DNA from 3 places in the Desulfoprunum sp. genome. Region 3 is predicted to be linked to each of the others. Evidence: riboswitches for the same ligand, from Rfam matches in the RefSeq annotation. Region 3 holds a riboswitch; each other region holds the start of a gene.
What was found. A riboswitch is a leader RNA that binds a small molecule or an ion and turns the genes downstream of it on or off. The one in region 3 is predicted to bind cobalamin.

Region 1 (7,809 bases), on a different contig from region 3:
CGAGTACCGCACCAAACCGGACAACCTGCTTGGATCGAAGGTCTACGAACTGTTTCTGTTCATCAACGGCTCGGTCGGCATCCTGCTGATCGGCGCCGCGGTCGGCACCTTTTTCACCGGCTCGAACTTCACCCTCAACGACTACAACCAGGTGCACTGGACCCACCCGCTGCGGGGGCTGGAAGCGGCCTTCTCCCTCTTCAATCTCTCGCTCGGACTCTTTCTGGTCTTCAACGCCCGGGTCCTCGGGGCGATGTACCTGGTCGGCAGCATCGATTTCAGCGGCCGGCCCCAATTCGAGGCCAAGATGCGCCGGGCCTGCCTGGTCAACCTGGTCTGCGCCCTGCCGTTCCTCCTCTATGTCCTGGTCAGCCTGCTGCTGATGGACGGTTTCGGTTTCGACCAGGCCGGGGTGGTGTCGCTGGTCGCCGGCAAGTACCTCGCCAATCTCCTCGCCATGCCGCTGGTGCTGGGCCTGCTGCTGCTCGGCCTGGTCCTCGTGGTCTGGGGCGTGGTGTCGACCAGCCTCCTCAAGGGCGGCCGGGGCATCTGGTTCGGCAGCCTGGGAACGGTGCTGGTCGGCCTGGCGGTGTTTTTCACCGCCGGCTACAACAACACCGCCTTTTACCCGTCGAAGGCCGACCTGCAGTCGAGCCTGACGATCTACAACGCCTCGTCGAGCCACTACACCCTGACGGTGATGACCTATGTCGCCCTCGTCATTCCTCTGGTGCTCGCCTATATCGCCTGGGTCTGGTGGCAGATGGATGCGAGGCGGATCTCGACGGAGGATATCGAGGGCCGGAAGGCGTACTGATCCGGCCCTGTATGGATAAATCCCAATAGCAAGGAGAATCATATGACAGCACTGTTGCTTGGCGGTTGGGTCGCCCTGATCTTCGTTTCCTATAGACTTGCGGTGTCGATGCTCGAAAAGGCCGACAAGATCTGAGCGAGACTGCCTGCTCGATCACACCCGGAAAACCGGCAGGACTGGGCATGTCCTGCCGGTTCTGTTTTTGGTGCCGGCCGGCGAATATGAAAAAAACCGGGCAACGGTTGCAACTTTTTCCCGCCGGCTATACACTCAGACAATATGTCAGGTCACGAACCGGCTGGTGCCGGATCCGCCTGCTGCCGGTGATTCCTTACGGGTCTACCGTTCGACCCCGCACCTGTGTCGCTGGATCAACCCCGGTGTCTTCAGCTGCCTATGCAGATTCTGGATAGACTGATCGGTCAACGGATTTTCTGGATTCTGTCCGGCGTTCTGCCCCTGGCCTTGTTTGCCGTCTGGATGTTCGTCATCTTCACCGATCAGCAGGAATCGGCGATCAACCAGCTGATCAACGAGTCGGCCGCCAGTGCCGCCCACAGCCTTGACCGCACCCTGCAGCAGCAGATCGGTCTGCTGGAGGGACTGGCAATCGCCCGGTCACTCGACGCCGGCGATTTCGACCTGTTCCGGATCAGCGCCCAGAGGTTGAAGGACAAGCATCCGGAGTGGCGCACCGTCATCCTGACCGACGCTCACCGCCAGCTCTTCAATCTGCGCATACCTCCCGGTCAGCCGCTCGATCCCGTCCGTGACCGGCGCTCGCTGGCAAGGGTGTGGGAGACCGGGCGCGCCGTGGTCGGTGATCTCTCGCACGGCTTTGTCCCGGTCCGAACCCCGGTCCTCCGTGCCGAGCGGATGCAGTATACGCTGGTCGTCCCGATCGATCCGCGGTTTTTTCTCTCGGCTCTGGAGGGCACCGGTGAGGCCAGAGGACGGAGGTATGTCATCGCCGGCAGTGACGGCATCGTCATTGCCGCCTCCCCCGGCGTTGCCGTCACCACCGGCCAACCGCTGCCGCCTGGATTGACCACTGCCAGTGACATCAGTCATACGGCGGTGGGCGGTATGCTCCATGCCCGACCGCTGGAGATCCCCACCAGCGGCTGGCGGGTCCATCTGATGGTCCCGGCGGCCTCGGTCAAGACCCCGTTCATCAGGGCCCGGCTGGTCGTGTTTGTCGGCGGGGTGATCGCCTCGGCCCTCACCGTGGGATTGATCCTGGCGCTCAGCGCAATCTGGGCCGGCCGCCAGGAAAAACGCCGGCTGCAGGCCCAGATCGACGAACGGATCAAGGTCCAGGATGTCCTCCACAGGAGCGAGATGGCCCTGAAGGAGGCGCAGCGTCTCGCCGAGGTCGGCAACTGGTCATGGGATCTGCAGACCGGCGACCACAGCTGGTCGGAGGAGGTCTATCATATCTACGGCCGGGATCCGGCCCTGCCGCCGGCCGCGTACCCGGAGGTCCGACGGTACTTCACCCCCGAGAGCTGGGCCCGGCTGAGTGCCGCGGTCGAGGCGGGTCTGGCCGAGGGCAAAGACTATGCCTGCGATGCCGAGGTCATCCGGCAGGACGGGACCCGGCGGTGGATCACCGCCCGGGGGGTCGCCGAACGCGCTGCCGACGGCCGGGTCCTGTGCCTCAAGGGCACGGTCCAGGACATCACCGGGCGGAAAAAGGCCGATGACGAGCAGCACCGCCTGCAGCAACAGCTGGTGCAGGCGCAGAAGATGGAATCGATCGGCCGGCTGGCCGGCGGAGTGGCGCACGATTTCAACAATATCCTGTCGGTGATCATCGGCCATGCGGAGATTGCGATGTCTGACCTGGAACCGGAGCACCGGCTGCAGGCCGACCTCAAGGTGATTTACGATGCCGCCCTGCGCTCGACCGGCATCATCCGGCAACTGCTGACCTTCTCCCGCAAACAGATCGTCCTGCCGGTGGTCCTCGAACTGAACGAGGTCATCGAGGGAATGTTGAAGATGCTGGGGCGGTTGATCGGCGAGGACATCGAGCTTGTCTGGGTGCCGGCCGGGGAGCGGCTGCTGATCAGGATCGATCCGGCCCAGATCGATCAGATCCTCGCCAACCTCTGCGTCAATGCCCGCGACGCCATCGTCGATACCGGCCGGATCGACATCGCGACGCACAAGGTCTCCCTGGATGCGGCGGATTGCGCGGCCAGGGTCGGGATCGCCCCGGGGGAGTACGCGGTGCTGACGGTACGTGACAACGGCTGCGGCATGGCCGGGGACGTGGTCGACAAGATTTTCGAACCGTTTTTCTCCACCAAGGGGGAGCGCGGCACCGGACTCGGACTGGCGACCGTCTACGGCATCGTCCAGCAGAACCATGGTTGCATCGACGTCGACAGCGCCCCGGGCGCCGGGACAACCTTCAGCATCTTCCTTCCCCTGGTCGGGGTCGAGGCGCTCCAGGAGACGGAGGCCGGGCCGGCAACCATCGGAACCGGCGGGGGCGAGACCGCCCTGCTGGTCGAGGACGATCCCGCTACCCTGAAGATCTGTACGGCGATGCTGCAGCGGTTGGGCTTCACGGTGCTGATGGCGGCGACCCCCCGGGAGGGGATCGAGATCGCCCGGCACCACGATGGCCGGATCGCCCTGCTGCTCACCGATGTGATCCTGCCGCAGATGAACGGCAGGCAGCTGACGCAGGAGATCCTTGCCATCCACCCCGATCTCAGGGTAATTTACATGTCCGGCTATACCGCCGACGTCATCGCCCATCACGGGGTCCTCGACGAGGGGGTCCATTTCCTGCAGAAACCCTTCACCAGGAAAGATCTGGCGGCCAGGATCAGCGAGGTGCTGGCCTGAGGCCGACCATGGAGACCGACCGGACATGATCGACAGTACCGCTCCCCCTTTCGTCTACACCTGCACCGAGTACCGCCAGGAAATGATCCTCCTCGCCCTGCGGCGGAAACTGACCCGGCCTGACCTGTCGGAGGAGGAACGGCGGCGGCTGGCCGAAGAGGTCTCCAGGCTCGAGCAGGAGCTCGGGATGTAGGCGGGTTTCCCCGATTAAGTCATTTCCTGCCTGACATCCTTGACGGGCCACATAAAGTGCGGTACATCTCAGACAGATATTTTTCAGGTTCCAGCAATGGATGAAGAGGGAACTCCGTGTGAACCGGAGACGGACCCGCCGCTGTAACTGGGGACGAACGCCGCACAGAGCCACTGGCCGAAAGGTCGGGAAGGCGCGGCAAGTAGGGTGAACCAGAAGTCAGAAGACCTGCCTGAAAGAAGACAAAACCGCCTCGTGGACCAGGGCGCTTCATGACTATCTGTGGAAAACAGGGACTCCCGGATCAAATTTTGGTCCGGGATTTTTTTTTTGTCGACGATCCCGGACCGCGGCGGAACGTGCTGGTGCCGGGCAGGCAGAGCAGAGGACCGCGGCGGGTGGTGCGCAAACGCCTGGCCTCCCTCCCTCCTTTCCTTCTTTCCTGACAGGCTCCTGCCGACTTCCGTCGCATGGCGATGGAGGAGATGCAGATGCAGCAAAAAGGTTACATAAAGAAGCCGATGGTGGCTGGGTTGGTGCTGGCCGCCGCAATGTGCCCGGGAATGCAGGCTGTGGCCCAAGGGGATGACGGCGCGGTGATGGAGGAGGTCGTCGTTTCCGCGTCGCGCGTGGAGGAGAAGAAGCGCGAGGTCACGGGCAATATCACCGTCATCTCCCGCGAGGAGATTACCCAGGCCCCTGGCCGTACGGTCGGTGATATCCTGGTCGAGAAAGGGGTCGGTCATATCCAGAAATATCCCGGTAGCCTGACCGCTATCGGTATCCGCGGTTTCCGCACCGATACTCATGGCAACGACCTGCAGGGGCATGTCCTGGTCCTGCTCGACGGCCGGCGGGCCGGAACCGGCAACGTCGCCAAACTGCCGACCGAAAATGTCGAGCGGATCGAGATCATCCGCGGCCCCGGCGCGGTGCAGTACGGCTCGGGGGGGATGGGCGGCGTCGTCAACATCATCACCCGCCGGGGAACCGGCAGTTCCCTGGCCGTCGAGGCCGGCGGCGGCAACGCCGGGCGCGGCCAGGCCGTGGTCGAAGGGACGGCAAAGCGGGGTGCAGTCGACTTCTCCGGATCGGTAGTCCGCCGGATTGCCGGGGATTACGAAACCGGCAGTGGCCGGCGCTACCGGAACACCGGATTTGAAAGTGAGACCGGTCTCAGCACCAACCTCGGCTACGAGGTTCAAGACGGGCATCGGTTGGGTCTTGTCGTCACCGCCTTCGACGCTGATGAGGCCGGCAGTCCGGGATATTTCGCCGCCAATGATTTCGACGACTTCACCGATAAGTCCAACATCTCGGTCGATGGCGTCTATGAAGGGCGGAGCCGGTCAGGCCATGTGCAGTGGCTGCTTCGCAGTTTTGCCGGTCGCGACGAGAATAGCTGGTATGATCCGCCGGCATCCGATCCCGACGGCTGGGATAGCGGCACACCCTCCGGCAATACCACTGATCAGCTTGGGGGCCAGGCACAGATCAGCGTCTTCCTCGGCGATGCCGATGTCACCGCCGGTTTCGACTGGGTGGATTATCAGGTGGAGAACACCTGGTCGCCGCAGGAAACTGGCTACGTCAACCCGGCCCTGTTCGCCCTTGGCAAGTATACCCTGTTTTCGGATCAATTGATCCTCACCGGCGGCATTCGTCACGACTGGTACCGCGTGGAGGTCGATGACGGACAGGGCGACGAGGCCTCCGACAGTCATCTCACCCCGCAGGTCGGCGTCGCCTGGCCGGTCTCCGAAACGCTGAAATTGCGGACCCAGTATGCCCGGGCCTTCGTCATGCCATCCGCCAACCAGCTGGCCATCGACATGCATTCCTTCGGCCACCGGACGGTCGGCAATCCCGATCTCAAGCCGGAGGAGAGCGGCACCTGGGAGGCAGGGATAGACTATGAACGCGGCGGTCTGACTGCTTCCTTGACTGGATTTTCTTCACGTTTCGAGGACAAGATCGTCACGACCATGCTGGCCGACGGCTCATCCAGTTGGAAGAATCTCGGCGAGGCCAGCATTGAAGGTGTCGAATTGTCCGCTGGGTATGACATCGGCGAGCTGTTCGACTGGAGCTGGGAGGTCAGGCCATCCGTCGATCTGACCTGGCTGACCGAACTGCGGGATGAATCGAGCGGCGGGGATCTGCTCTATGTCAGCGGCACGACCATCGCCGCCGGTCTCGAGGTTGCATCGGCGGCGGGCACATCCTTTCATGTTGCGGTCACCTACTGCGGGCCGCAGGATATCGAGAACTGGCAGTCGGGCATGTATCCGGCCCCGATCGTCGAGCTCGACGGCTTCACAGTCACCAATATCAGCCTCAGGTATCCGCTGATATCGCTGCAGTTCGGCGACCTGCTGCTGCGGGGAACTGTCGCCAACGTTTTCGACGAGGACTATGCCTACGTCAACGGTTATCCGATGCCCGGGCAAACCTTCTATCTGGGGTTGCAATGGCGCTACTGAATCGATGTCCCTGGAGGCAAACGGCGGTTTCGGTCCTGCTGCTTTTCTTCCTGCTTCCTGCCGCTTCATCCCTGGCCGGGGAGATTCCACAGCGTATCGTTGCACTGGGGCCGAAGCATACCAAGATCGTCTACCTGCTTGGCGCCGGGGATCGCCTGGTCGCCAACACCGAGTTCTGCCGCTGGCCGCCGGAAGCGCGACGGAAGGAGAAGATCGGCACGGTGCTGGAAATCGATGTCGAACATATCTTCAGTCTCCGTCCCGACCTGGTACTGGCGACCGGCCTGACCCAGTCTCAGCAGATCGCGGGGCTGCGTCGACTCGGCATCCGGGTCGAGCAGTTCCGCGAGCCGCGTTCGTTTGCCGAGATCAGGGAACAGTTTGCGGCCATCGGTGAAATGCTGGGCAGCCAGAGGCGGGCGGCAGACATCCTTGATCTGGTTGATGCCCGTTTGCAGGCCGTCGGCACCGCCGTCGCCGGTCGTACCAGACCGAAGGTGCTGCTGCAGATCGGTGCCCAGCCGCTTTTCATCGCCACCGGTTCTTCTTTCACCCATGATTTCATCGAACTGGCCGGCGGCTGCAACGTCGCGGCCGGGGCAGCGTCTGGCCGGTATTCCGAGGAAATGGTGATGGCGGCCAGACCGGACCTGATCATTGTGGCGATGATGGGAAGCCAGGAAGGAATCGCTCTGCGGGAGCAGCGGCGGTGGAAGGAACTGTTCGCAGCGGCAGGCCGGGATGCCCCCCCGGTGCTGCTAATCGATGCCGACCTGATCTGCAGCCCAACGCCGGAAACCTTCATCGAGGGGCTGTCGCTGCTTGTCGGTCTCATTCACCCGGAACTGGCGGGCCGGGACCTGCTGTCGCCGAGGCGGTGATGGTTGTGCCGGGCGTGCAGCAAAGGCAGAGGGCAGTTGTTCCGATCGGCCTGGCCGTCATCGTGCACCTGGCCGTTCTTGGGCTGTTGCTGGTTGCGCGGATGGACGGCGGGGAGAATGTCACGCCCGAGGCGGAAGCAATGATGTCCCTGGTCGAAATGGTGTCTGACGTGCACAGTGGGGCTGATGCGCATCGGCAGGGACAACCGGGCGCGGGAAGGCCAGCGGAGGCGGCGCAGGCAGCACTAGAAGAAAATGTGGCGCGGCAGGAACCGGTCGTGGTGCTGACCGCAGATCAGCATCGCAAGGTCAGGCAACGGTCCCGGCCGTCGCCCCCGCAGCAGATCGCAGCGACGGTCGCGGCGGTTGACGGCGGTGGGGCCAAGCCCGAAACAGGCAGCCGGCCGGCCGTGGTCTCTGCCGCTGAGACCGTTTCCGGTCCAGAGACTGTGGTTGCGGCCCGCCCCTGTTACGAGGATAATCCATCGCCGGAATATCCGCATCTGGCCCGCCGCCGCGGCTGGCAGGGGAGGGTCGTGCTGGATGTCACCGTCCTGGTAGACGGTTCGGTCG
Region 2 (7,809 bases), 560 kb from region 3:
TTGCGATCACAACCATGAGAGACCTCATCCATTCCATTCTCGGCATCTTCCGTTTCACTGGACGTCTGCTGACGTTTGTCCGCAATACCACGTTCAACCTTCTCTTCCTCCTGATTCTCCTTATCGCCTGCATTGCCATATTCACCGGCGGCGACCGCCGACTCGAGGACAACAGCATCCTCGTGCTCTCCCTGACCGGGGATATCGTCGAGGAAAAACAGCCTATTTCGTCCATCAGCAAGCTGTTTCAGGAAATGCGGGGAGAACCGGCGAAAGACGAGGAAATCCTGCTCCAGGATATCCTCCACATCATCGACCGGGCGACGGAAGACCACCGGATCGCGGCAATCCTGCTTGACCAGAAGGATCTGGGCGACGCCGGCATCGATCAGCTCCAGGTCATCGGTGCGGCCCTGAAGCGCTTTCGGGCCACCGGCCGGCAGGTCATCGCCGCCGAGGACCTCTACACCCAGAAACAGTACTACCTTGCCGCCTTTGCCGACCTGGTCGCCGTCAACCCGATGGGTGGCGTCGACCTCCACGGTTTCGGCGCCTATCCCCTCTATTTCCGCGAGGCCCTCGACAAACTGAAGATCAATTACCATGTCTTCCGGGTCGGGACCTACAAGTCGGCCATCGAACCGATCACCCGCGACTCGATGTCCCCCGAGGCCCGCCGGCAGAACGCCGTCTGGCTCTCATCGCTGTGGGACAGCTACGTCGCTGATGTCACGGAACAACGGAAGATTCCGCGGACCAGCATCGACAACTACACCAACTCAATCGACACCCTTCTTGCCGCCACCGGTGGCGATACGGCGCAGCTGGCGCTGAAAACCGGGCTGGTCGACCGGGTCTGGACGCGGCCGCAGGTCCAGTCCCACCTCGCCTCGATCGCCGGCACCAGTTCCGAACGCGATTACACCTCGATCGCATCCGCCGACTATCTCGGCCTGATCGGCCCGGCGGCCCAAGGCGGCAGCACGGCAGTCAACAAGGTGGGAATCCTGATCGCCCAGGGCAACATCCTGCCCGGCAAGCAGCCGTCCGGGGTCATCGGCAGCGATACGCTGGCCGATCTGATCAAGGTGGCCAGGGAGGACGCAACGGTCAAGGCGGTAGTGCTCCGGATCAACTCCGGTGGCGGATCGGCCTTCGCCTCGGAGATCATCCGCCAGGAATTGCTCGAATTAAAGAAAAGCGGCAAGCCCCTGGTCGTCTCGATGGGCACGATGGCCGCCTCGGGCGGGTACTGGATCGCCGCCGATGCCGATCAGATATGGGCGGCCCCGACCACCCTCACCGGTTCGATCGGCATCTTCGGTGCCATTCCGACCTTTGAGAACACCCTGGCCGACCTCGGCGTCCACAGCGACGGCATCGGCACCACCCCGCTGGCCTCCGGCCTCAATCTCGCCCGGCCGCTCAGCCCGCAGTTGAAACAGACGATCCAGTTGTCGGTCGATCACGGCTACCGGCAATTTCTCGCCATCGTCGAACAGGGCCGAAAGATCGACAGAGCCCGGCTGGAGAGCGTCGCCGAAGGCCGGGTCTTCGACGGCCGGACGGCCCAAAAAATCGGTCTTGTCGACGAACTTGGCGGTCTCGACGAGGCGATCGCCGCCGCCGCCGGACTGGCCGACATCACCGATGATTTCGAGCCGTACTCCATCCGCAGATCGCCGTCCCTCGGCGAATGGATACTGGAGAAGCTGGCCGCCGAACAACAGGCCTGGGCCAACCTGTCCCCCTTCCTCCCCGAGGTGGTCAGCGGTCTCCATCGCCGGTTCAGTGCGACCATCGGCCGACTCCCGCTATTCGCCGACCCCAACAGCCTCTATGCATACTGCTTTCTCACCGGCAGCCTGTGATACTCATCCACCCTGCACCCCGACCAACGCCCGGCCCCCAATATGACCGTCTCCGCTGACACCCTTCTGACTCTCTGGGACCGGCTGCTGTGGCCGTTGCTCCGGCTGATCGCCTCGATCTCGATCGGCTTGATGATCGCCAACTTCATCGAATCGCTGAACTGGACCCGCCGGATCGCCTTCCTCGCCCGGCCGCTGATCAGATTCGGCCATCTCTCCGACATCACCGGCGCCTCGTTCTCAATGGCCGTTTTCTCCGGCGTCTCCGCCAACACCCTGCTGGCCGAGGCCTACGATCAGGAAAAGATCCGCAAGGCGGAACTGGTGCTGGCCAATCTCTTCAACAGCCTTCCCACCTACTTCGTCCACCTGCCGACCATGTTCTTCATCACCGTGCCGCTGATCAAGGGCGCCGCCCTGATCTACGTCGGCCTGACCCTGGCGGCCGCCCTGCTCAGGACGTTCTCGATCGTCATCGTCAGCCGGTTCCTGCTGCCGAAGCCGGTCAGCCATGACGGGCTGCCGCCCGCTGGCGGCAGGGCTGCCGTCGACTGGCGGGAGGCGATGCGCAAGAGCTGGCTGCGATTCAAAAAGCGCATCCGCAAGATCCTCCTGGTGACGGTGCCGATCTACATCATCGTCTACGTCATGAACCGCATCGGCTTTTTCACCGAGCTCGAGCAGGCCACCGCCGCCTATCTCTCCTTCATCCCCGGACTGACACCCCACGCCATGGGCATCATCACCCTGCAGATGGCCTCCGAACTGACTGCCGGTGTCGCCGCCGCCGGGGCCCTGCTGCAGGAAGGAAAAATGGAATACCGCGAGATCATCCTGGCCCTGCTGGTCGGCAACATCCTGTCGTCGCCGCTCAGGGCAGTGCGGCACCAGTTTCCCTATTACGCCGGGATCTTCAAGCCCAAGGTCGCCACCGAACTGATCGTCTGCAGCCAGGCCTTCCGGGTGTTCAGTCTGATCCTGGTGGCGGCGGCCTACTCCATCTACGCCTTCTGAGTGGAAAACGGCTGATGGTCAATGATTCAGGTCGTCAGTCATCTTCATCCACCGCATCGGGGAGATGGACGCTCGACGGGACGAGATCGGCGGCCGTCGCCGGTTTGTGGAACGTTTCCTGCTTGACAACAGCAGGAGGGGAAGGTATCGAATAGGGAGAAAACGATTCGGGTACCTGCAGCTTCAGTCGGCAGATGCAGGTGAAAGAGGGAACTTCGTGTAATTCGAAGACGGGCCCGCCGCTGTGACCGGGGACTGCCCCTGAACGATCGCCACTGTCAGCTCATGATGGGAAGGCTCGGGGAAGGAGAGATCCGGAAGTCAGAAGACCTGCCTGAATTGTAGGGTCATGCCTCGTGGACAGATGGCATGGCAATGATACGGATAACCAGGGAATCCCGGATCAATGCATCAATTGGTCCGGGATTTTGTTTTTTCCGGACCGTCAGCGATGAGGTTGATTATGCACAGTTTCATCCACTCCGTCGGCGCCCTCTTCCTGCTGTTCCTCCTCTGCCAGCCGGCCCAGGCCGGCGATATCCCCGAAACCGGCGGCCAGGCCGTCGTTCTTGCCGCTTTCGGCACCACCGTTCCCAAGGCCCTGCCCGGGATCCTCAACATCCGTGACCGGCTCCAGCGCCAATACCCGCAGACGCCGGTGAAGATCGCCTTCACCTCCAACATTGTCCGGAGGGTGTGGCAGAAGCGGCGCGGCGATACCGCCTTCATCAAGGAGCATCCGGGGGTACCTGCGGATATCTTTACTGTCCAGGGACCGCTGGCCACCATCGCCAACCTGCAGGATGCCGGCTACCGGACGATCATCGTCCAGCCCGGCCATATCAGCGCCGGCGAGGAGTATCTCGATCTCGCCGCCTCTATCGACGCCCTGGGCGGGATCAGGACGATCAAGGCCAGATTCAACCCCTTCGAGCAGTTGGTGCTCAGCCGTCCGGCCATGGGAACGGCGGGAGAACAACATCCCTATGCCGACGATCTTACACTGATCGCACAGGCGCTCGCCGGCGACGCCGCCCTCGCCGAAAAACACGGTTCAACCCTCCTCTACATGGCCCATGGCAACACCTACATGCCTTCCGGCAGCGCCTATCTCGAATTCGCCGCGATCATGAACCGCCTCTATCCGCGGGTCAAGATCTACATCGCACTGGTCGAGGGCTACCCCTCGCTCGACGACACCCTGCCGCTGCTCGAACAGGCCGGGGTCGGGAAGGTGCTGCTCAAACCGTTCATGACCGTCGCCGGCGACCATACCCTCAACGACATGGCCGGGGATGAGCCGGAATCATGGAAATCGATCCTCGCCGCCAAGGGGTACGAGGTCATGACCGTCCCACGGGGACTGGGCGAGAACGATGCCTTCGCCGACGTCTACCTCCACCATCTGCAGCAGACCGCCAGCGACAACGGTATCGTGCTGCACTGACATGACCCGGCAACTCACCATCCTGTCCCTGCTCCTGCTGCTGCTCGCCGGTCTCGTCACCGTCGCCACCGGCCTCGGATACCTTCATATCCCGGTCGGCCAGGTGCTCGAGATCGGCTGGGCCCACCTGACCGGCACTCCTCCGGCGGCGGACATCGACAGCCGGTTCCCGGTGATCGTCACCGACATCCGCCTGCCGCGGATCATCGCCGCCACCCTGGTCGGCGGCGGCCTGGCCGTGGCCGGCGGCGTCTTCCAGGCCCTGCTCCTCAACCCGCTGGCCGACCCCTACACCCTCGGGGTCTCCTCCGGTGCCGCCTTCGGCGCCTCCCTGGCCATCATCCTGTCGCTGTTCGGCATCGCCCTGCCGCTGAGTTGGACCGTGCCCTTCTTCGCCTTCGCCGGGGCGCTGGCCACGCTGGTCGTCGTCTTCAGCCTGGCGTCGGCCGATTCCCGGTTTTCCTCGAATACCCTGATCCTGGCCGGGGTCATCGTCGCCGCCATCCTCTCCGCCGGCATCGGCTTCATCAAGTACATGGCCGACGAGGAGGTCAGCATCATCATCTTCTGGCTGATGGGCAGCCTGGTCGGCAAGACCTGGCAGGAGGTGCTGCTGGTGCTGACCATCACCCTGCCCTGCCTCCTCGTTATTTTTTATTTTGCCCGTGATCTCAACATCATGGCGCTGGGGGAGAAGACCGCCGACTCCCTCGGGGTCGAGAGCATCAAGGTCAGAAAGCTGCTGCTGACCGTCGCCACCCTGATGACCGCCGGCTGTGTTGCCATCTCCGGGATCATCGGCTTCATCGGCCTGATCGTGCCGCATCTGCTGCGCCTCCTGGTCGGCGCCGACAACCGCCTGCTGCTGCCCGCCTGTTTCCTTGCCGGCGCCATCCTGCTCCTCGCCGCCGACACCGTCACCCGGGCCCTGCTGCCGCACGAGATCCCGATCGGGGTCCTCACCGCGCTGATCGGCGGCCCGTTCTTCTGTTACATCTTCAGGAAGCGGCAACTGGGGAGGGGAAGATGATGACCGGCACCGCCCCTCTATTCGTCCTCGACCGCTGCAGCTTCGGCTACACCGCGACCCCGGTCCTGGTCGATATCAGCATGGACCTCGATTCCGGCCGGTTTTACGGCCTCCTCGGGCCGAACGGCAGCGGCAAGACCACCCTGCTCGACCTGCTCACCGGCGCCGCCCACCCCCTGGCCGGACGGCTCACCTTCCACGGGCGGGAGGTCGGGACCTACGGCAAGGCCGCCCTCGCCCGGCTTCTGGCCGTCGTCCCCCAGGACCTCCATATCAGTTTCGACTTCACGGTCTACGATGTGGTGATGATGGGCCGTCACCCCTTCATCCCGCGATTCTCGCCGCCATCGACGGCAGACATCGACCTGGTGCAGGCGGCGCTGGCCGAGATGGACATCAGCGCCCTGCAGCACCGCTCGGTCATGCACCTGTCCGGCGGCGAACGCCAACGGGTCCTGGTGGCCCGGGCCCTGGCCCAGAACACCCCCGTCCTGCTGCTCGACGAACCGACGGCAAGCCTCGATATCCGCCATACCCTCGATATCATGAAAATCCTCCGGCGGAAGGTGACGGAGACCGGCATCACCGTCATCGCCACCATCCACGACCTCGACCTGGCCTCGGTCTTCTGCGACGAGTTGATCGTCCTCCACGCCGGCTCGCTCTACTGCCACGGGCCGGTGGCCGCGGTGATGACCGCGCCGCTGATCCGCGAGGTCTTCGCCGCCGAAGCGGTGGTCTTCAATGACGAACTGCTCGGCAAACCACGGGTGCAATACCGCTATGCCTAGACTGATTCCTCCGCATCATCCCCTGCTCGCGCTCATGGCGTCGCGCCGCTGTTGCCGGTTCACCCTGCGAAGCGGAGTGAGTCTGCTGCTCTTTATCCTCCTCCTGCCGCAGGTCCCGGCCGCGGCCGAACTCATCGACCAGGATGGGACGCGGATCGTTTTCGATCGGCCGTTCTCCCGGATCATCTCCCTTTATCCCGCCCACACCGAGAACCTGGTGGAACTCGGGGCGACGGAGCAGATCATCGGTGTCAGTCGCGGCGACAACCCCGCTGCCGTCCGTGGCAAGGAGATCTTCAGCGATGCCGACAGCGCCGAGAAATTCCTCGCCGCGGCTCCGGATCTGGTCCTCGTCCGGCCGATGATCTCCCGTTCCCACCCGGCCCTGCTCGCCCGGCTGCGGGACAGCGGCATCACCGTGGTCTCGCTCCAGCCGACCGACGTCAAGGGGATGTTCGCCTACTGGCAGACCCTCGGCGACCTGACCGGCCGCGCCGCCGCCGCCCAATCGATGCGAACCCGTTTTCTCGCCGGGGTTGCGGCGATCGAGCGGAAGATCCCCATCGCCGATCACGGCCGGCGCCCCGGGGTCTATGTCGAGGCGATCCATGCCAAGATGAAGACCTTTTCCCCCGCCTCGATCACCATCTACGCCGTCGAAACGGCCGGCGGCCGGAACATCGCCACCGATGCCCGTCCACGGAACAGGAGCAATATCGCTGAATACGGCAAGGAACACATCATCGCCCGGGCGGCCGAGATCGATATCTTTCTCAGCCAGACCGGGCGGATGAACGCCATCGATATCGACACCCTGAAGGCCGAGCCCGGCTTTGAGCTGATCAAGGCCTTCAAGGACAACAGGGTCTACCTGATCGAAGAGACCCTGGTGTCCCGGCCGACGCCGCGGCTCCTCACCGGCATCGAACAACTGCACCGGCTGTTCTACCCGCAGCCGCCAACCACCGGACATCGCCAATGAGCATCCTCCCACCCATTTCAACCCGAGACAAAAACATGCGTGACGCGACCCTCCATATCATCGGTACCGGCCCCGGGGATCCCGATCTCCTGACCCTCAAGGCCCTGAAGACCCTCACCGCCTGCCCGGTCATCGCCGCCCCCAAGGCCTCGCCGAGCGGCAGTTCGACTGCACTCGCCATCATCAGTCAGGCGGTCGACCTCGACGGCAAGACAGTCTTCGAACTCTACTTTCCGATGAAGAAGATCAGGGCCGGGAAGGCGCCGGAAGAGGAGGTCAGCCGGGCCTGGCGGGCGGCGGCGGCCACGATCATCGCCTGTCTCGACCAGGGACTCGATGTCGCCTTCCCAACGCTCGGCGACCCGGCGATCTACTCCACCGGCTACTATCTCTATGATACCCTGCTGTCGATGCGGCCGGATATCCGGGTCAGATTCCACGCCGGGATCCCGGCGATGAGCTGCTGTTCGGCGGAAACGGCGATGCCGATCTGCCTCGGCAACGAGATGCTGGCGGTGGTGCCGGCGACCTTCAGCGACGAACGCCTGCGTTCGACCCTCGAGGCGTTCGACACCATCGTCCTGATGAAGGTGCACCGGGTTCTGCCCCGGATCTGCCGGTTGCTCGAAGAAACCGGTCTCCTCGCCAAGGCGGTGCTGATCGAGCGGGCGGGG
Region 3 (7,809 bases):
GCCCTGGCCTGCCGGCCGGCCCTGCTGATCGCCGACGAACCGACCACCGCCCTCGACGTCACCATCCAGTCCCAGATCCTCGACCTGATCGGCGACATCCAGCAGGAATTCGGCATGGGGCTGCTGCTCATCACCCATGACCTGGCGATGGTGCGCCGGATCGCCGACACCATCTCCATCATGAAGGACGGCCGGATCGTCGAAGACGGCCCGACCGAACGGGTCTTCAACCAGCCGGGTGACAGCTACACCCGCCACCTGATGTCCTCCATCCCCCAGCCGATCCCGGAAACCAAGGAGGAAGGGCCGGTTTTGCTCCAGCTCGAGGGGCTGAACTGCCAGTTCCGGCTGCCGGCCGGCTGGCAGGGATTGCTGCGGCGCCGGACCAAGGTCATCCAGGCGGTTGACGACGTCAGTCTCGAGGTGCGGCAGGGGACGACCTGCGGCATCGTCGGCGAGTCCGGCTCCGGCAAGACCACGCTGGCGATGGCGGTGCTCAAGCTGGTGGCCAGCCGTGGTGTCATCCGCTTCGCCGGCGTCGACCTGCAGCCGCTGTCGACCGGGAGGATGCGGCCGCTGCGCCGCGACATCCAGGTCGTCTTCCAGGACCCCTATTCATCGCTCTCGCCCCGCCTGACCGTGCAGGAAATCATCGAGGAGGGGTTGAAGGTCCACCGCCTCGGCGGCACCCGGGAAGAACGATTCCAGTTGGTCGCCTCGGCCCTGGCCGACGTCGAACTGGAACCGGAGATGGCCCACCGCTACCCCCACGAGTTCTCCGGCGGGCAGCGCCAGCGCATCGCCATCGCCCGGGCCATCGTCCTCCGGCCGCAGCTGCTGATCCTCGACGAACCGACCTCGGCCCTCGACATGACCATCCAGGCCCAGATCATCACCCTGCTCCGCGATCTCCAGCGCAAGTACAAGATGACCTACCTCTTCATCTCCCATGACCTGCGGGTGGTGCGGGCCCTGGCCGACCACGTGGTGGTGATGCAGCACGGCCGGATCGTCGAGGCCGGACCGGCCCGGCAGGTCTTCACCTCGCCGAGCCAGCCCTACACCCGGACCCTGTTCAGGGCTGCACTGCTGCCGTAGCCGGACAGGCGGCAGCCTTGGGCCGCACCTTGTCGCCGGCGATATCGTCCTTGAACAGGGCGTGGCCCCGCTCCATCGCGCAGAAATCACCGCACATCGTACAGGTGACCTCGTTTTCCGGCATCCGGCTGCGCCGGATCTGCAGGGCCTTCTCGGGGAACATCAACAGGCTGAAATGTTCCTTCCAATCGCTGTCGCGGCGGGCCAGGGCCACCCGCTTCTCGTGGTCGCGCCGGTCCGGGTACTTGGCGATATCGCCGATCCGGGCGGCGAGCCGGGTCGCCCGCACCCCCTCCCGGACATCGTCGACGTTGGGCAGGGCCAGGTGCTCGGCCGGTGTGATGTAGCAGATCAGATCGGCGCCGTGCCGGGCCGAGTTGGCCGCCCCGATCGCCGCGGTGATGTGGTCGTAGCCGGCGCCGGAATCGGCCGGCAGCGGGCCGAGGACATAGTAGGGGGCGCCGCCGCTCATCCGCTTTTCGAGCATGATGTTGCCCTCGATCTCGTCGAGCGGCACATGGCCCGGCCCCTCGACCATCATCTGGCAGCCCATGTCGCGGCCAAGCTCGGCCAGTTCGCAGTTGATGATCATCTCGGCCATCTGGGCCCGGTCGTGGCTGTCGTGGATCGCCCCGGCGCGGATGCCGTTGCCGAGCGACAGCACCGCGTCATACTTCTTCATCAAGGCGCAGACCCGGTCGAACTGCTCGTAGAGCGGGTTCTCGCGGTTGTTGTACTCCATCCACGACACCATGAAGGTCCCGCCCTTGGAGACCAGGCCGCCGTAGCGGAAGCCCTGCTTGCGCAGCCGCTCGATCGAGAAGCGGTTGATGCCGCAGTGGATGGCCATGAACGAGATGCCGTCGCTCAACTGGCGCTCGATGATCTCGAACAGGTATTCGGCATCGAGCAGGTTTGGGTTGCGCTGGCGCCGCGCCGTCTCGGCAAAGGCCTGGTAGAGCGGCACGGTGCCGACCGGCAGGCTGCAGCCGGCGAGGACCTCGCGCCGGACCCGGTCGAGATCGCCGCCGGTGGACAACTCCATCAGCGTGTCCGCCCCCTCCTCTTCCGCCGCCTTGGCCTTGGCCAGTTCCAGGCCGATATCGCTGATGTCGGACGAGGTGCCGATCGAGGCGTTGACCTTGGTGCGCAGGCCGCGGCCGATGCCCACCGCCTTCTGCCGGCGGTTGGGGTTGGAGGGGATGACGATGTGACCGTCGGCCACCGTCTGCCGGATGACCTCGGGTGGAAAATTCTCGGCTGCCGCCACCTGCTGCATCGCTTCGGTGACCACCCCCTGCCGTGCCAATTCGATCTGGGTCTGCATACTGTCTCCTTCTGAAAATTGCTGCGGTCCGGCGGGCAAAAAAAAGTCCGTGCGGCATCACCTCGATGCGGCACGGACTTTTTACGGACGGAAAAGTCGTTATCTTTCTGGCAGGTCTTCTGACTCGCGGCTCATCCTCAGACCGCGCCTTCCCGGGCATTTCCCGAATTCGGGAGGTATCCCCAGTGGCACCTTGCGGCCCTCGTCCCCGCTCACAGCGCTGGCCCAACGTTACGGATTCGCACCGTATTCCCTTTTCACCGCTGCCTTCCCGGAAGGAGGGCAGGCGACACCAGAAGAGATCAGTAAGCGATGACTCTACTCAAAAGAGCCGGTTCTGTAAAGCAGGAGCAGAACCCCCGGGGCGAGATTCATCCATGACCCGGCTCCGTCCCGTTGGATTTTCAACTCTCGAGGTCTTTCTTTATCTGTTCATACTCTTCTTTGCTGATTTCGCCTCCGGCGTAGCGTTTCTTGAGTATATCGATCGCCGATTCCACCTCTCGACCATGCGGATAACGCTTGTCGGCATCTCCCCCCCAGGGCGGTCTGGAGCCTGCCCGTCCGAATATGAGATAGAGTACGATCAATACGACGATCACCATGATGACAGGCATCATCATCGGCAATCCCCACCACCCGCCATGCCAGTAATATTCCGGTCGCATCTGTTGGTCCTCCTGTCGTGAGCAGTTTTGCCAGCCGTTCGAATCAGTCTACCGCAAAAAAACGGTAAACACCAATTGCCGCCGGACCAAAGGCCACACGATGCCGCGGAATGATCCGGCGTTGATATACTTTACCGGAGGTCATGCTTATGTTCTGTATACATACCCTCCCGGCGAACAATGACTCGAGGACGGGAGGGAAAAAATCCGTTGATCGGCGGAGGTTGATCATGGCGGACGCCGCTGCTCCCAGACATCTCAGGCTCGGACGGCTCACCCTGTTGTGCGCTCTTCTCGCGTTGCTGGCGCCGGGCGCCCCGCTCCAGCCAGGGTCCGCCGCCGGTCAAACCCCGCCGCCTGTCGTAGTCCTTGAAATCAAGGGGGTCATCGGTCCCGCCGTCAGCGACTACATCCGGAAGGGCCTGAAGACCGCGGCCAGGGAGCAGGCCCCGGCGGTCGTGCTGCAGATCGATACCCCGGGGGGCCTGGATCATGCGATGCGGGACATCATCCAGGCCATGCTCCGATCCCCCGTCCCGGTCCTGACCTACGTCGCCCCGGCCGGGGCCCGGGCGGCCAGCGCCGGCACCTACATGCTCTATGCCAGCCATATCGCCGCCATGGCACCGACCAGCAACCTCGGGGCGGCCACCCCGATCCAGATCGGCGGCCTCCCGACCTCGCCGGAATCCCCGCAAAAATCGGAAGAAAAATCACAGGAAGAGAAGAAGGAGCCGAGCGGCAGCGCCCTGGAGCGCAAGATGGTCAATGACGCCGCCGCCTATATCCGGTCCCTGGCCGAGCGCCACGGCCGCAACGGCGACTGGGCCGAAAAGGCGGTGCGCGAGGCGGTGAGCCTGACCGCCAGCGAGGCCCTGGCGCTCAAGGTCATCGATATCGTCGCCGCCGACGTGGACGACCTGCTCCGGCAGGCCGACGGCAGGAAGGTGGTCATGGATTCCGGCACCGTGCAGGTGAAAACCGCCGGCCGGGCAACGGTCCACATCCTGCCGACCTGGCAGAACAGGCTACTGGCGGTGATCAGCGACCCCAACGTCACCTACCTCCTGCTGCTGCTGGGGATGTACGGCCTCATCTATGAACTGGCCAACCCGGGGGTGTTCTTCCCCGGCGTGGTCGGTGCCATCGCCCTGCTGCTGGCCCTGTACGGCTTTCAGGTGCTGCCGATCAACTACAGCGGCCTGGCCCTGATCCTGCTCGGCATCGCGCTGGTCGCCGCCGAGGCGTTCATCCCCAGTTTCGGCTCGCTCGGCATCGGCGGCATCGTCGCCTTTGCCATCGGCTCCCTCATCCTGCTGGACGAAGACAGCCTGCGGATCTCCCTGACCCTGATCGCCGGCACCACTCTGGTCTCCGCCGCCTTCGTGCTGTGGTTGATGGGGCGGATGGCCGGCCTTCGCCGCCGGCCCGTCAGGACCGGGATCGAGGCGCTCATCGGGATGACCGGTGAGGTCCGCGAGGATTTCAGCAGTGAAGGCAGGATCTGGCTGATGGGCGAATCCTGGCAGGCAAAGGCTGCGGAAAAGCTGCACAGAGGCGAAAAAGTCACGGTCACGGCCAAGGAGGGACTGGTGCTGACCGTGGAAAAGATCAAGGAGGAACACTGAGATGATTTCACCCAATCTACTGCAGTATCTTGCCCCGCTGGCCCTGATCATCGGCCTGATTGCCGTCTCGTTCAGGATCGTCGCCGAATACGAGCGACTGGTGGTCCTCTTTCTCGGCCGGTTCCAGACTGTCAAACAGCCCGGGCTGCGGATCATCATCCCCGGGGTGCAGCGGGCCTTCAAGGTCGATCTGCGGGTCGTGACGATGGACGTGCCGCCCCAGGATGTCATCTCCCGCGACAATGTCACGGTACGGGTCAACGCCGTCCTCTATTTCCGGGTGGTCGACCCGGAAAAGGCGATCATCCAGGTCGAGGATTTCATGAACGCCATCAACCAGTTGTCCCAGACGACCCTGCGCTCCGTGCTCGGCCAGCACGAACTTGACGAGATGCTGGCGGAGCGGGAGAAACTGAACAACGACATCCAGGAGATCATCGACATGCGGGCCGACGCCTGGGGCATCAAGGTGATCAACGTCGAGATCAAGCATATCGACCTCAACGAGTCGATGATCCGGGCCATCGCCCGGCAGGCCGAGGCGGAACGGGAACGGCGGGCCAAGGTCATCAACGCCGAGGGCGAATTCGAGGCCTCGGAAAAGCTGCTGTCGGCGGCCGAGGTCATCTCCCGCAACCCCCAGGCCCTGCAGCTCCGCTATCTCCAGACCCTGGCCGACATCTCGACGAAGAACACCTCGAACACCATTATCTTCCCCATCCCGATGGAGATGATGACCTCGTTCATGAAGACGGCGGCCGACAGGGACGGCCGGGCGGAATCGTAAACGGCCGGGGAGTCGTGCCGTCTTTTTTTCAATTGACCACGCCATTGCCATCCGGTAGGCTGTGGCCATGTCAAGGATTTCACGGATCATCGCCCCGGGTCCGCCGTCCGGCTTCGCCCGGCGGGGCCCCAGCCGCTCGCCGGCCTGTTCTGCCGAAGCCGAGCGCCGGCCCTGCCGCAACATGCTGACCTTTACCGCCACCCGCCCCCGGTAGGCTATTTTTTCCTGATGTTTCCCGCCGATATTCTCCAGTCCGTGTCTCATGCCCCCGGTGTCTACCTGATGCTGGACGGCAAAGCGACCGTCCTCTACGTCGGCAAGGCCAAGGACCTGTTCAAGCGGCTGTCGTCCTACGCCCATCATGGCGGTGCCGAGCACAACAAAACGACGGTCATGCTGGCCCGGGTGGCCAGCGTCGATACCATCATCACCGCCACCGAGAAGGAGGCCCTGATCCTCGAGGCCTCGCTGATCAAGAAGCATCGTCCCCGCTACAACATCATCCTGCGCGACGACAAGAACTATCCCCTGATCAAGGTCACCACCCAGGAGGAGTGGCCGCGGGTGATGATGACCAGACGCCGCCAGAAGGATAAGGCCCGCTATTTCGGCCCCTATTCCTCGGCGACGGCGATGTGGGCGACGCTGAAGCTGATCACCGGCCTGTTCCCGCTGCGTCGCTGCTCCGGCAGTTCGATCCGGCCGCGCCGGCGGCCCTGCCTCAACCACCAGATGGGACGCTGCCTCGCCCCCTGCGCCGGGCTCGCCGACCGCCGGACCTACGATGAACATGTGCGGCGGATCATCATGGTGCTGGAAGGCCGCAACCGGGAGTTGATCGCCGCGCTGACGTCGCAGATGGAGGCGGCCGCGGCGGCGATGGAATTCGAGCGGGCGGCCCTGCTCCGCGACCAGATCCAGGCCCTGGCCCAGACCCTGGAGAAACAGGTGATTGCGGCCGAACACGGCCAGGATCGGGATGTCTTCGGTTTCGCGAGGCAGGATGCGGCGATCGCCGTCACCGTGCTCTTCGTCCGCGGCGGGCTGATCGGCGGCAGCCGCAGTTTCTTCCTGGCCGATCCCTACGGCGACGACCCGGCCATCCTCGCCCAGGTGCTGCACCAGTTCTACGACCGGCAGACACCGATCCCCCACGAGATCCTGCTGCCCTTCCTGCCCGACGATTCCGACCTGCTGGTCGAGCGCTTCAGCGACCTCGGCGGCCGTGCCGTGTCGATGTCGGTGCCGAGCCGGGGTGACCGGCTGCGCCTGATGACCATGGCCGCGACCAACGCCCGTCAGGTCTTCGCCGAACGGGAGCGGAAGCGGGAATCGTGGCAGACGCTGGCCGAGGCGATGCAGCAGAGACTGCATCTGCTGCGGCCGCCGAACCGGATCGAATGCCTGGATATCTCCAATATCAGCGGCCGACTGGCGGTCGGCTCGCTGGTCTGCTTCAGCGACGGCGACCCGGAGCCAAAGAGCTATCGGCACTACCGGATCCGCACCGTGGAGGGCCCTGATGATTACGCGATGATGGCGGAGGTGCTCGAACGCCGCCTCAGTCGGGCGGTCGCCGAACAGACCCTGCCCGATCTCTTTGTCGTCGACGGCGGCCGGGGCCAGCTGGCGATGGCGATGCGGGTCGCCGACGACCTCGGCATCGCCGCCGACCTCGACTGGATCGGCATCGCCAAGGAGCATGAGGACGAGGGGGAGAAACTGTTCAAACCGGGGCGGAAAAACCCGATCGTCCTGCCGGCCCACAGCCCGGTGCTGCTGTACCTGATGCGGATCCGCGACGAGGCCCACCGCTACGGCATCACGCTGCACCGGCGGCTGCGCAACGCCTCATCCCTCGCCTCCCGGCTCGACCGGATCCCCGGCATCGGCGACGACCGTAAGAAACGACTGCTCAAAGGCCTGGGCAGTCTCCGTCGGGTTGAGGCGGCGACGGTGGAACAGCTGGCGGCGGTCAAGGGCATCGGCCCGGAGCTGGCCAGGACGATCCACGCCTTCTTCCATCCAGCCGCAACCCCGGAGCATCCCGCCGGCGCTGCCGTTGAACAACATGACAGCCGATGAATACCGATACGCCGCATAACCGGCCGACCCTGAAGAAACTGCAGGCATCGAACAGCGACAGCGCCTTCGCCCGGTATCGAGCCCTGGCGGTGGGCCGGCAGGGGACCACCGCCGCCCTGCTCCTGTTCGAGCTGATCACCACCTGCATATTGCCCCTGCCGGGCGGGTTCGGCCGATGGGCGCGCAACCTCCTCCTGCCGCTGGTTGGCGCCGGAA

Region 1: another riboswitch for cobalamin. It lies ahead of ACWGKN_RS01995 (TonB-dependent receptor plug domain-containing protein); the one in region 3 lies ahead of thiC (phosphomethylpyrimidine synthase ThiC).
Region 2: another riboswitch for cobalamin. It lies ahead of ACWGKN_RS05660 (sirohydrochlorin cobaltochelatase); the one in region 3 lies ahead of thiC (phosphomethylpyrimidine synthase ThiC).

The regions. Positions count from the first base shown of each region.
Region 1 covers NZ_JBSHXH010000002.1:52,542-60,350, forward strand. The annotation lists gene cydB (cytochrome d ubiquinol oxidase subunit II) at 1-817, shown strand, start outside; gene ACWGKN_RS01985 (ATP-binding protein) at 1,214-3,679, shown strand; gene ACWGKN_RS01990 (hypothetical protein) at 3,705-3,872, shown strand; cobalamin riboswitch at 3,941-4,122, shown strand; gene ACWGKN_RS01995 (TonB-dependent receptor plug domain-containing protein) at 4,364-6,355, shown strand; gene ACWGKN_RS02000 (ABC transporter substrate-binding protein) at 6,343-7,236, shown strand; gene ACWGKN_RS02005 (energy transducer TonB) at 7,251-7,809, shown strand, end outside.
Region 2 covers NZ_JBSHXH010000004.1:352,384-360,192, reverse strand. The annotation lists gene sppA (signal peptide peptidase SppA) at 15-1,871, shown strand; gene ACWGKN_RS05665 (membrane protein) at 1,914-2,885, shown strand; cobalamin riboswitch at 3,038-3,237, shown strand; gene ACWGKN_RS05660 (sirohydrochlorin cobaltochelatase) at 3,349-4,332, shown strand; gene ACWGKN_RS05655 (FecCD family ABC transporter permease) at 4,334-5,362, shown strand; gene ACWGKN_RS05650 (ABC transporter ATP-binding protein) at 5,359-6,153, shown strand; gene ACWGKN_RS05645 (ABC transporter substrate-binding protein) at 6,146-7,135, shown strand; gene cobI (precorrin-2 C(20)-methyltransferase) at 7,171-7,809, shown strand, end outside.
Region 3 covers NZ_JBSHXH010000004.1:912,843-920,651, forward strand. The annotation lists gene ACWGKN_RS08170 (ABC transporter ATP-binding protein) at 1-1,098, shown strand, start outside; gene thiC (phosphomethylpyrimidine synthase ThiC) at 1,076-2,425, opposite strand; cobalamin riboswitch at 2,517-2,737, opposite strand; gene ACWGKN_RS08180 (SHOCT domain-containing protein) at 2,830-3,093, opposite strand; gene ACWGKN_RS08185 (NfeD family protein) at 3,324-4,721, shown strand; gene ACWGKN_RS08190 (slipin family protein) at 4,723-5,508, shown strand; gene ACWGKN_RS08195 (hypothetical protein) at 5,576-5,722, shown strand; gene uvrC (excinuclease ABC subunit UvrC) at 5,737-7,593, shown strand; gene ACWGKN_RS08205 (acyltransferase) at 7,590-7,809, shown strand, end outside.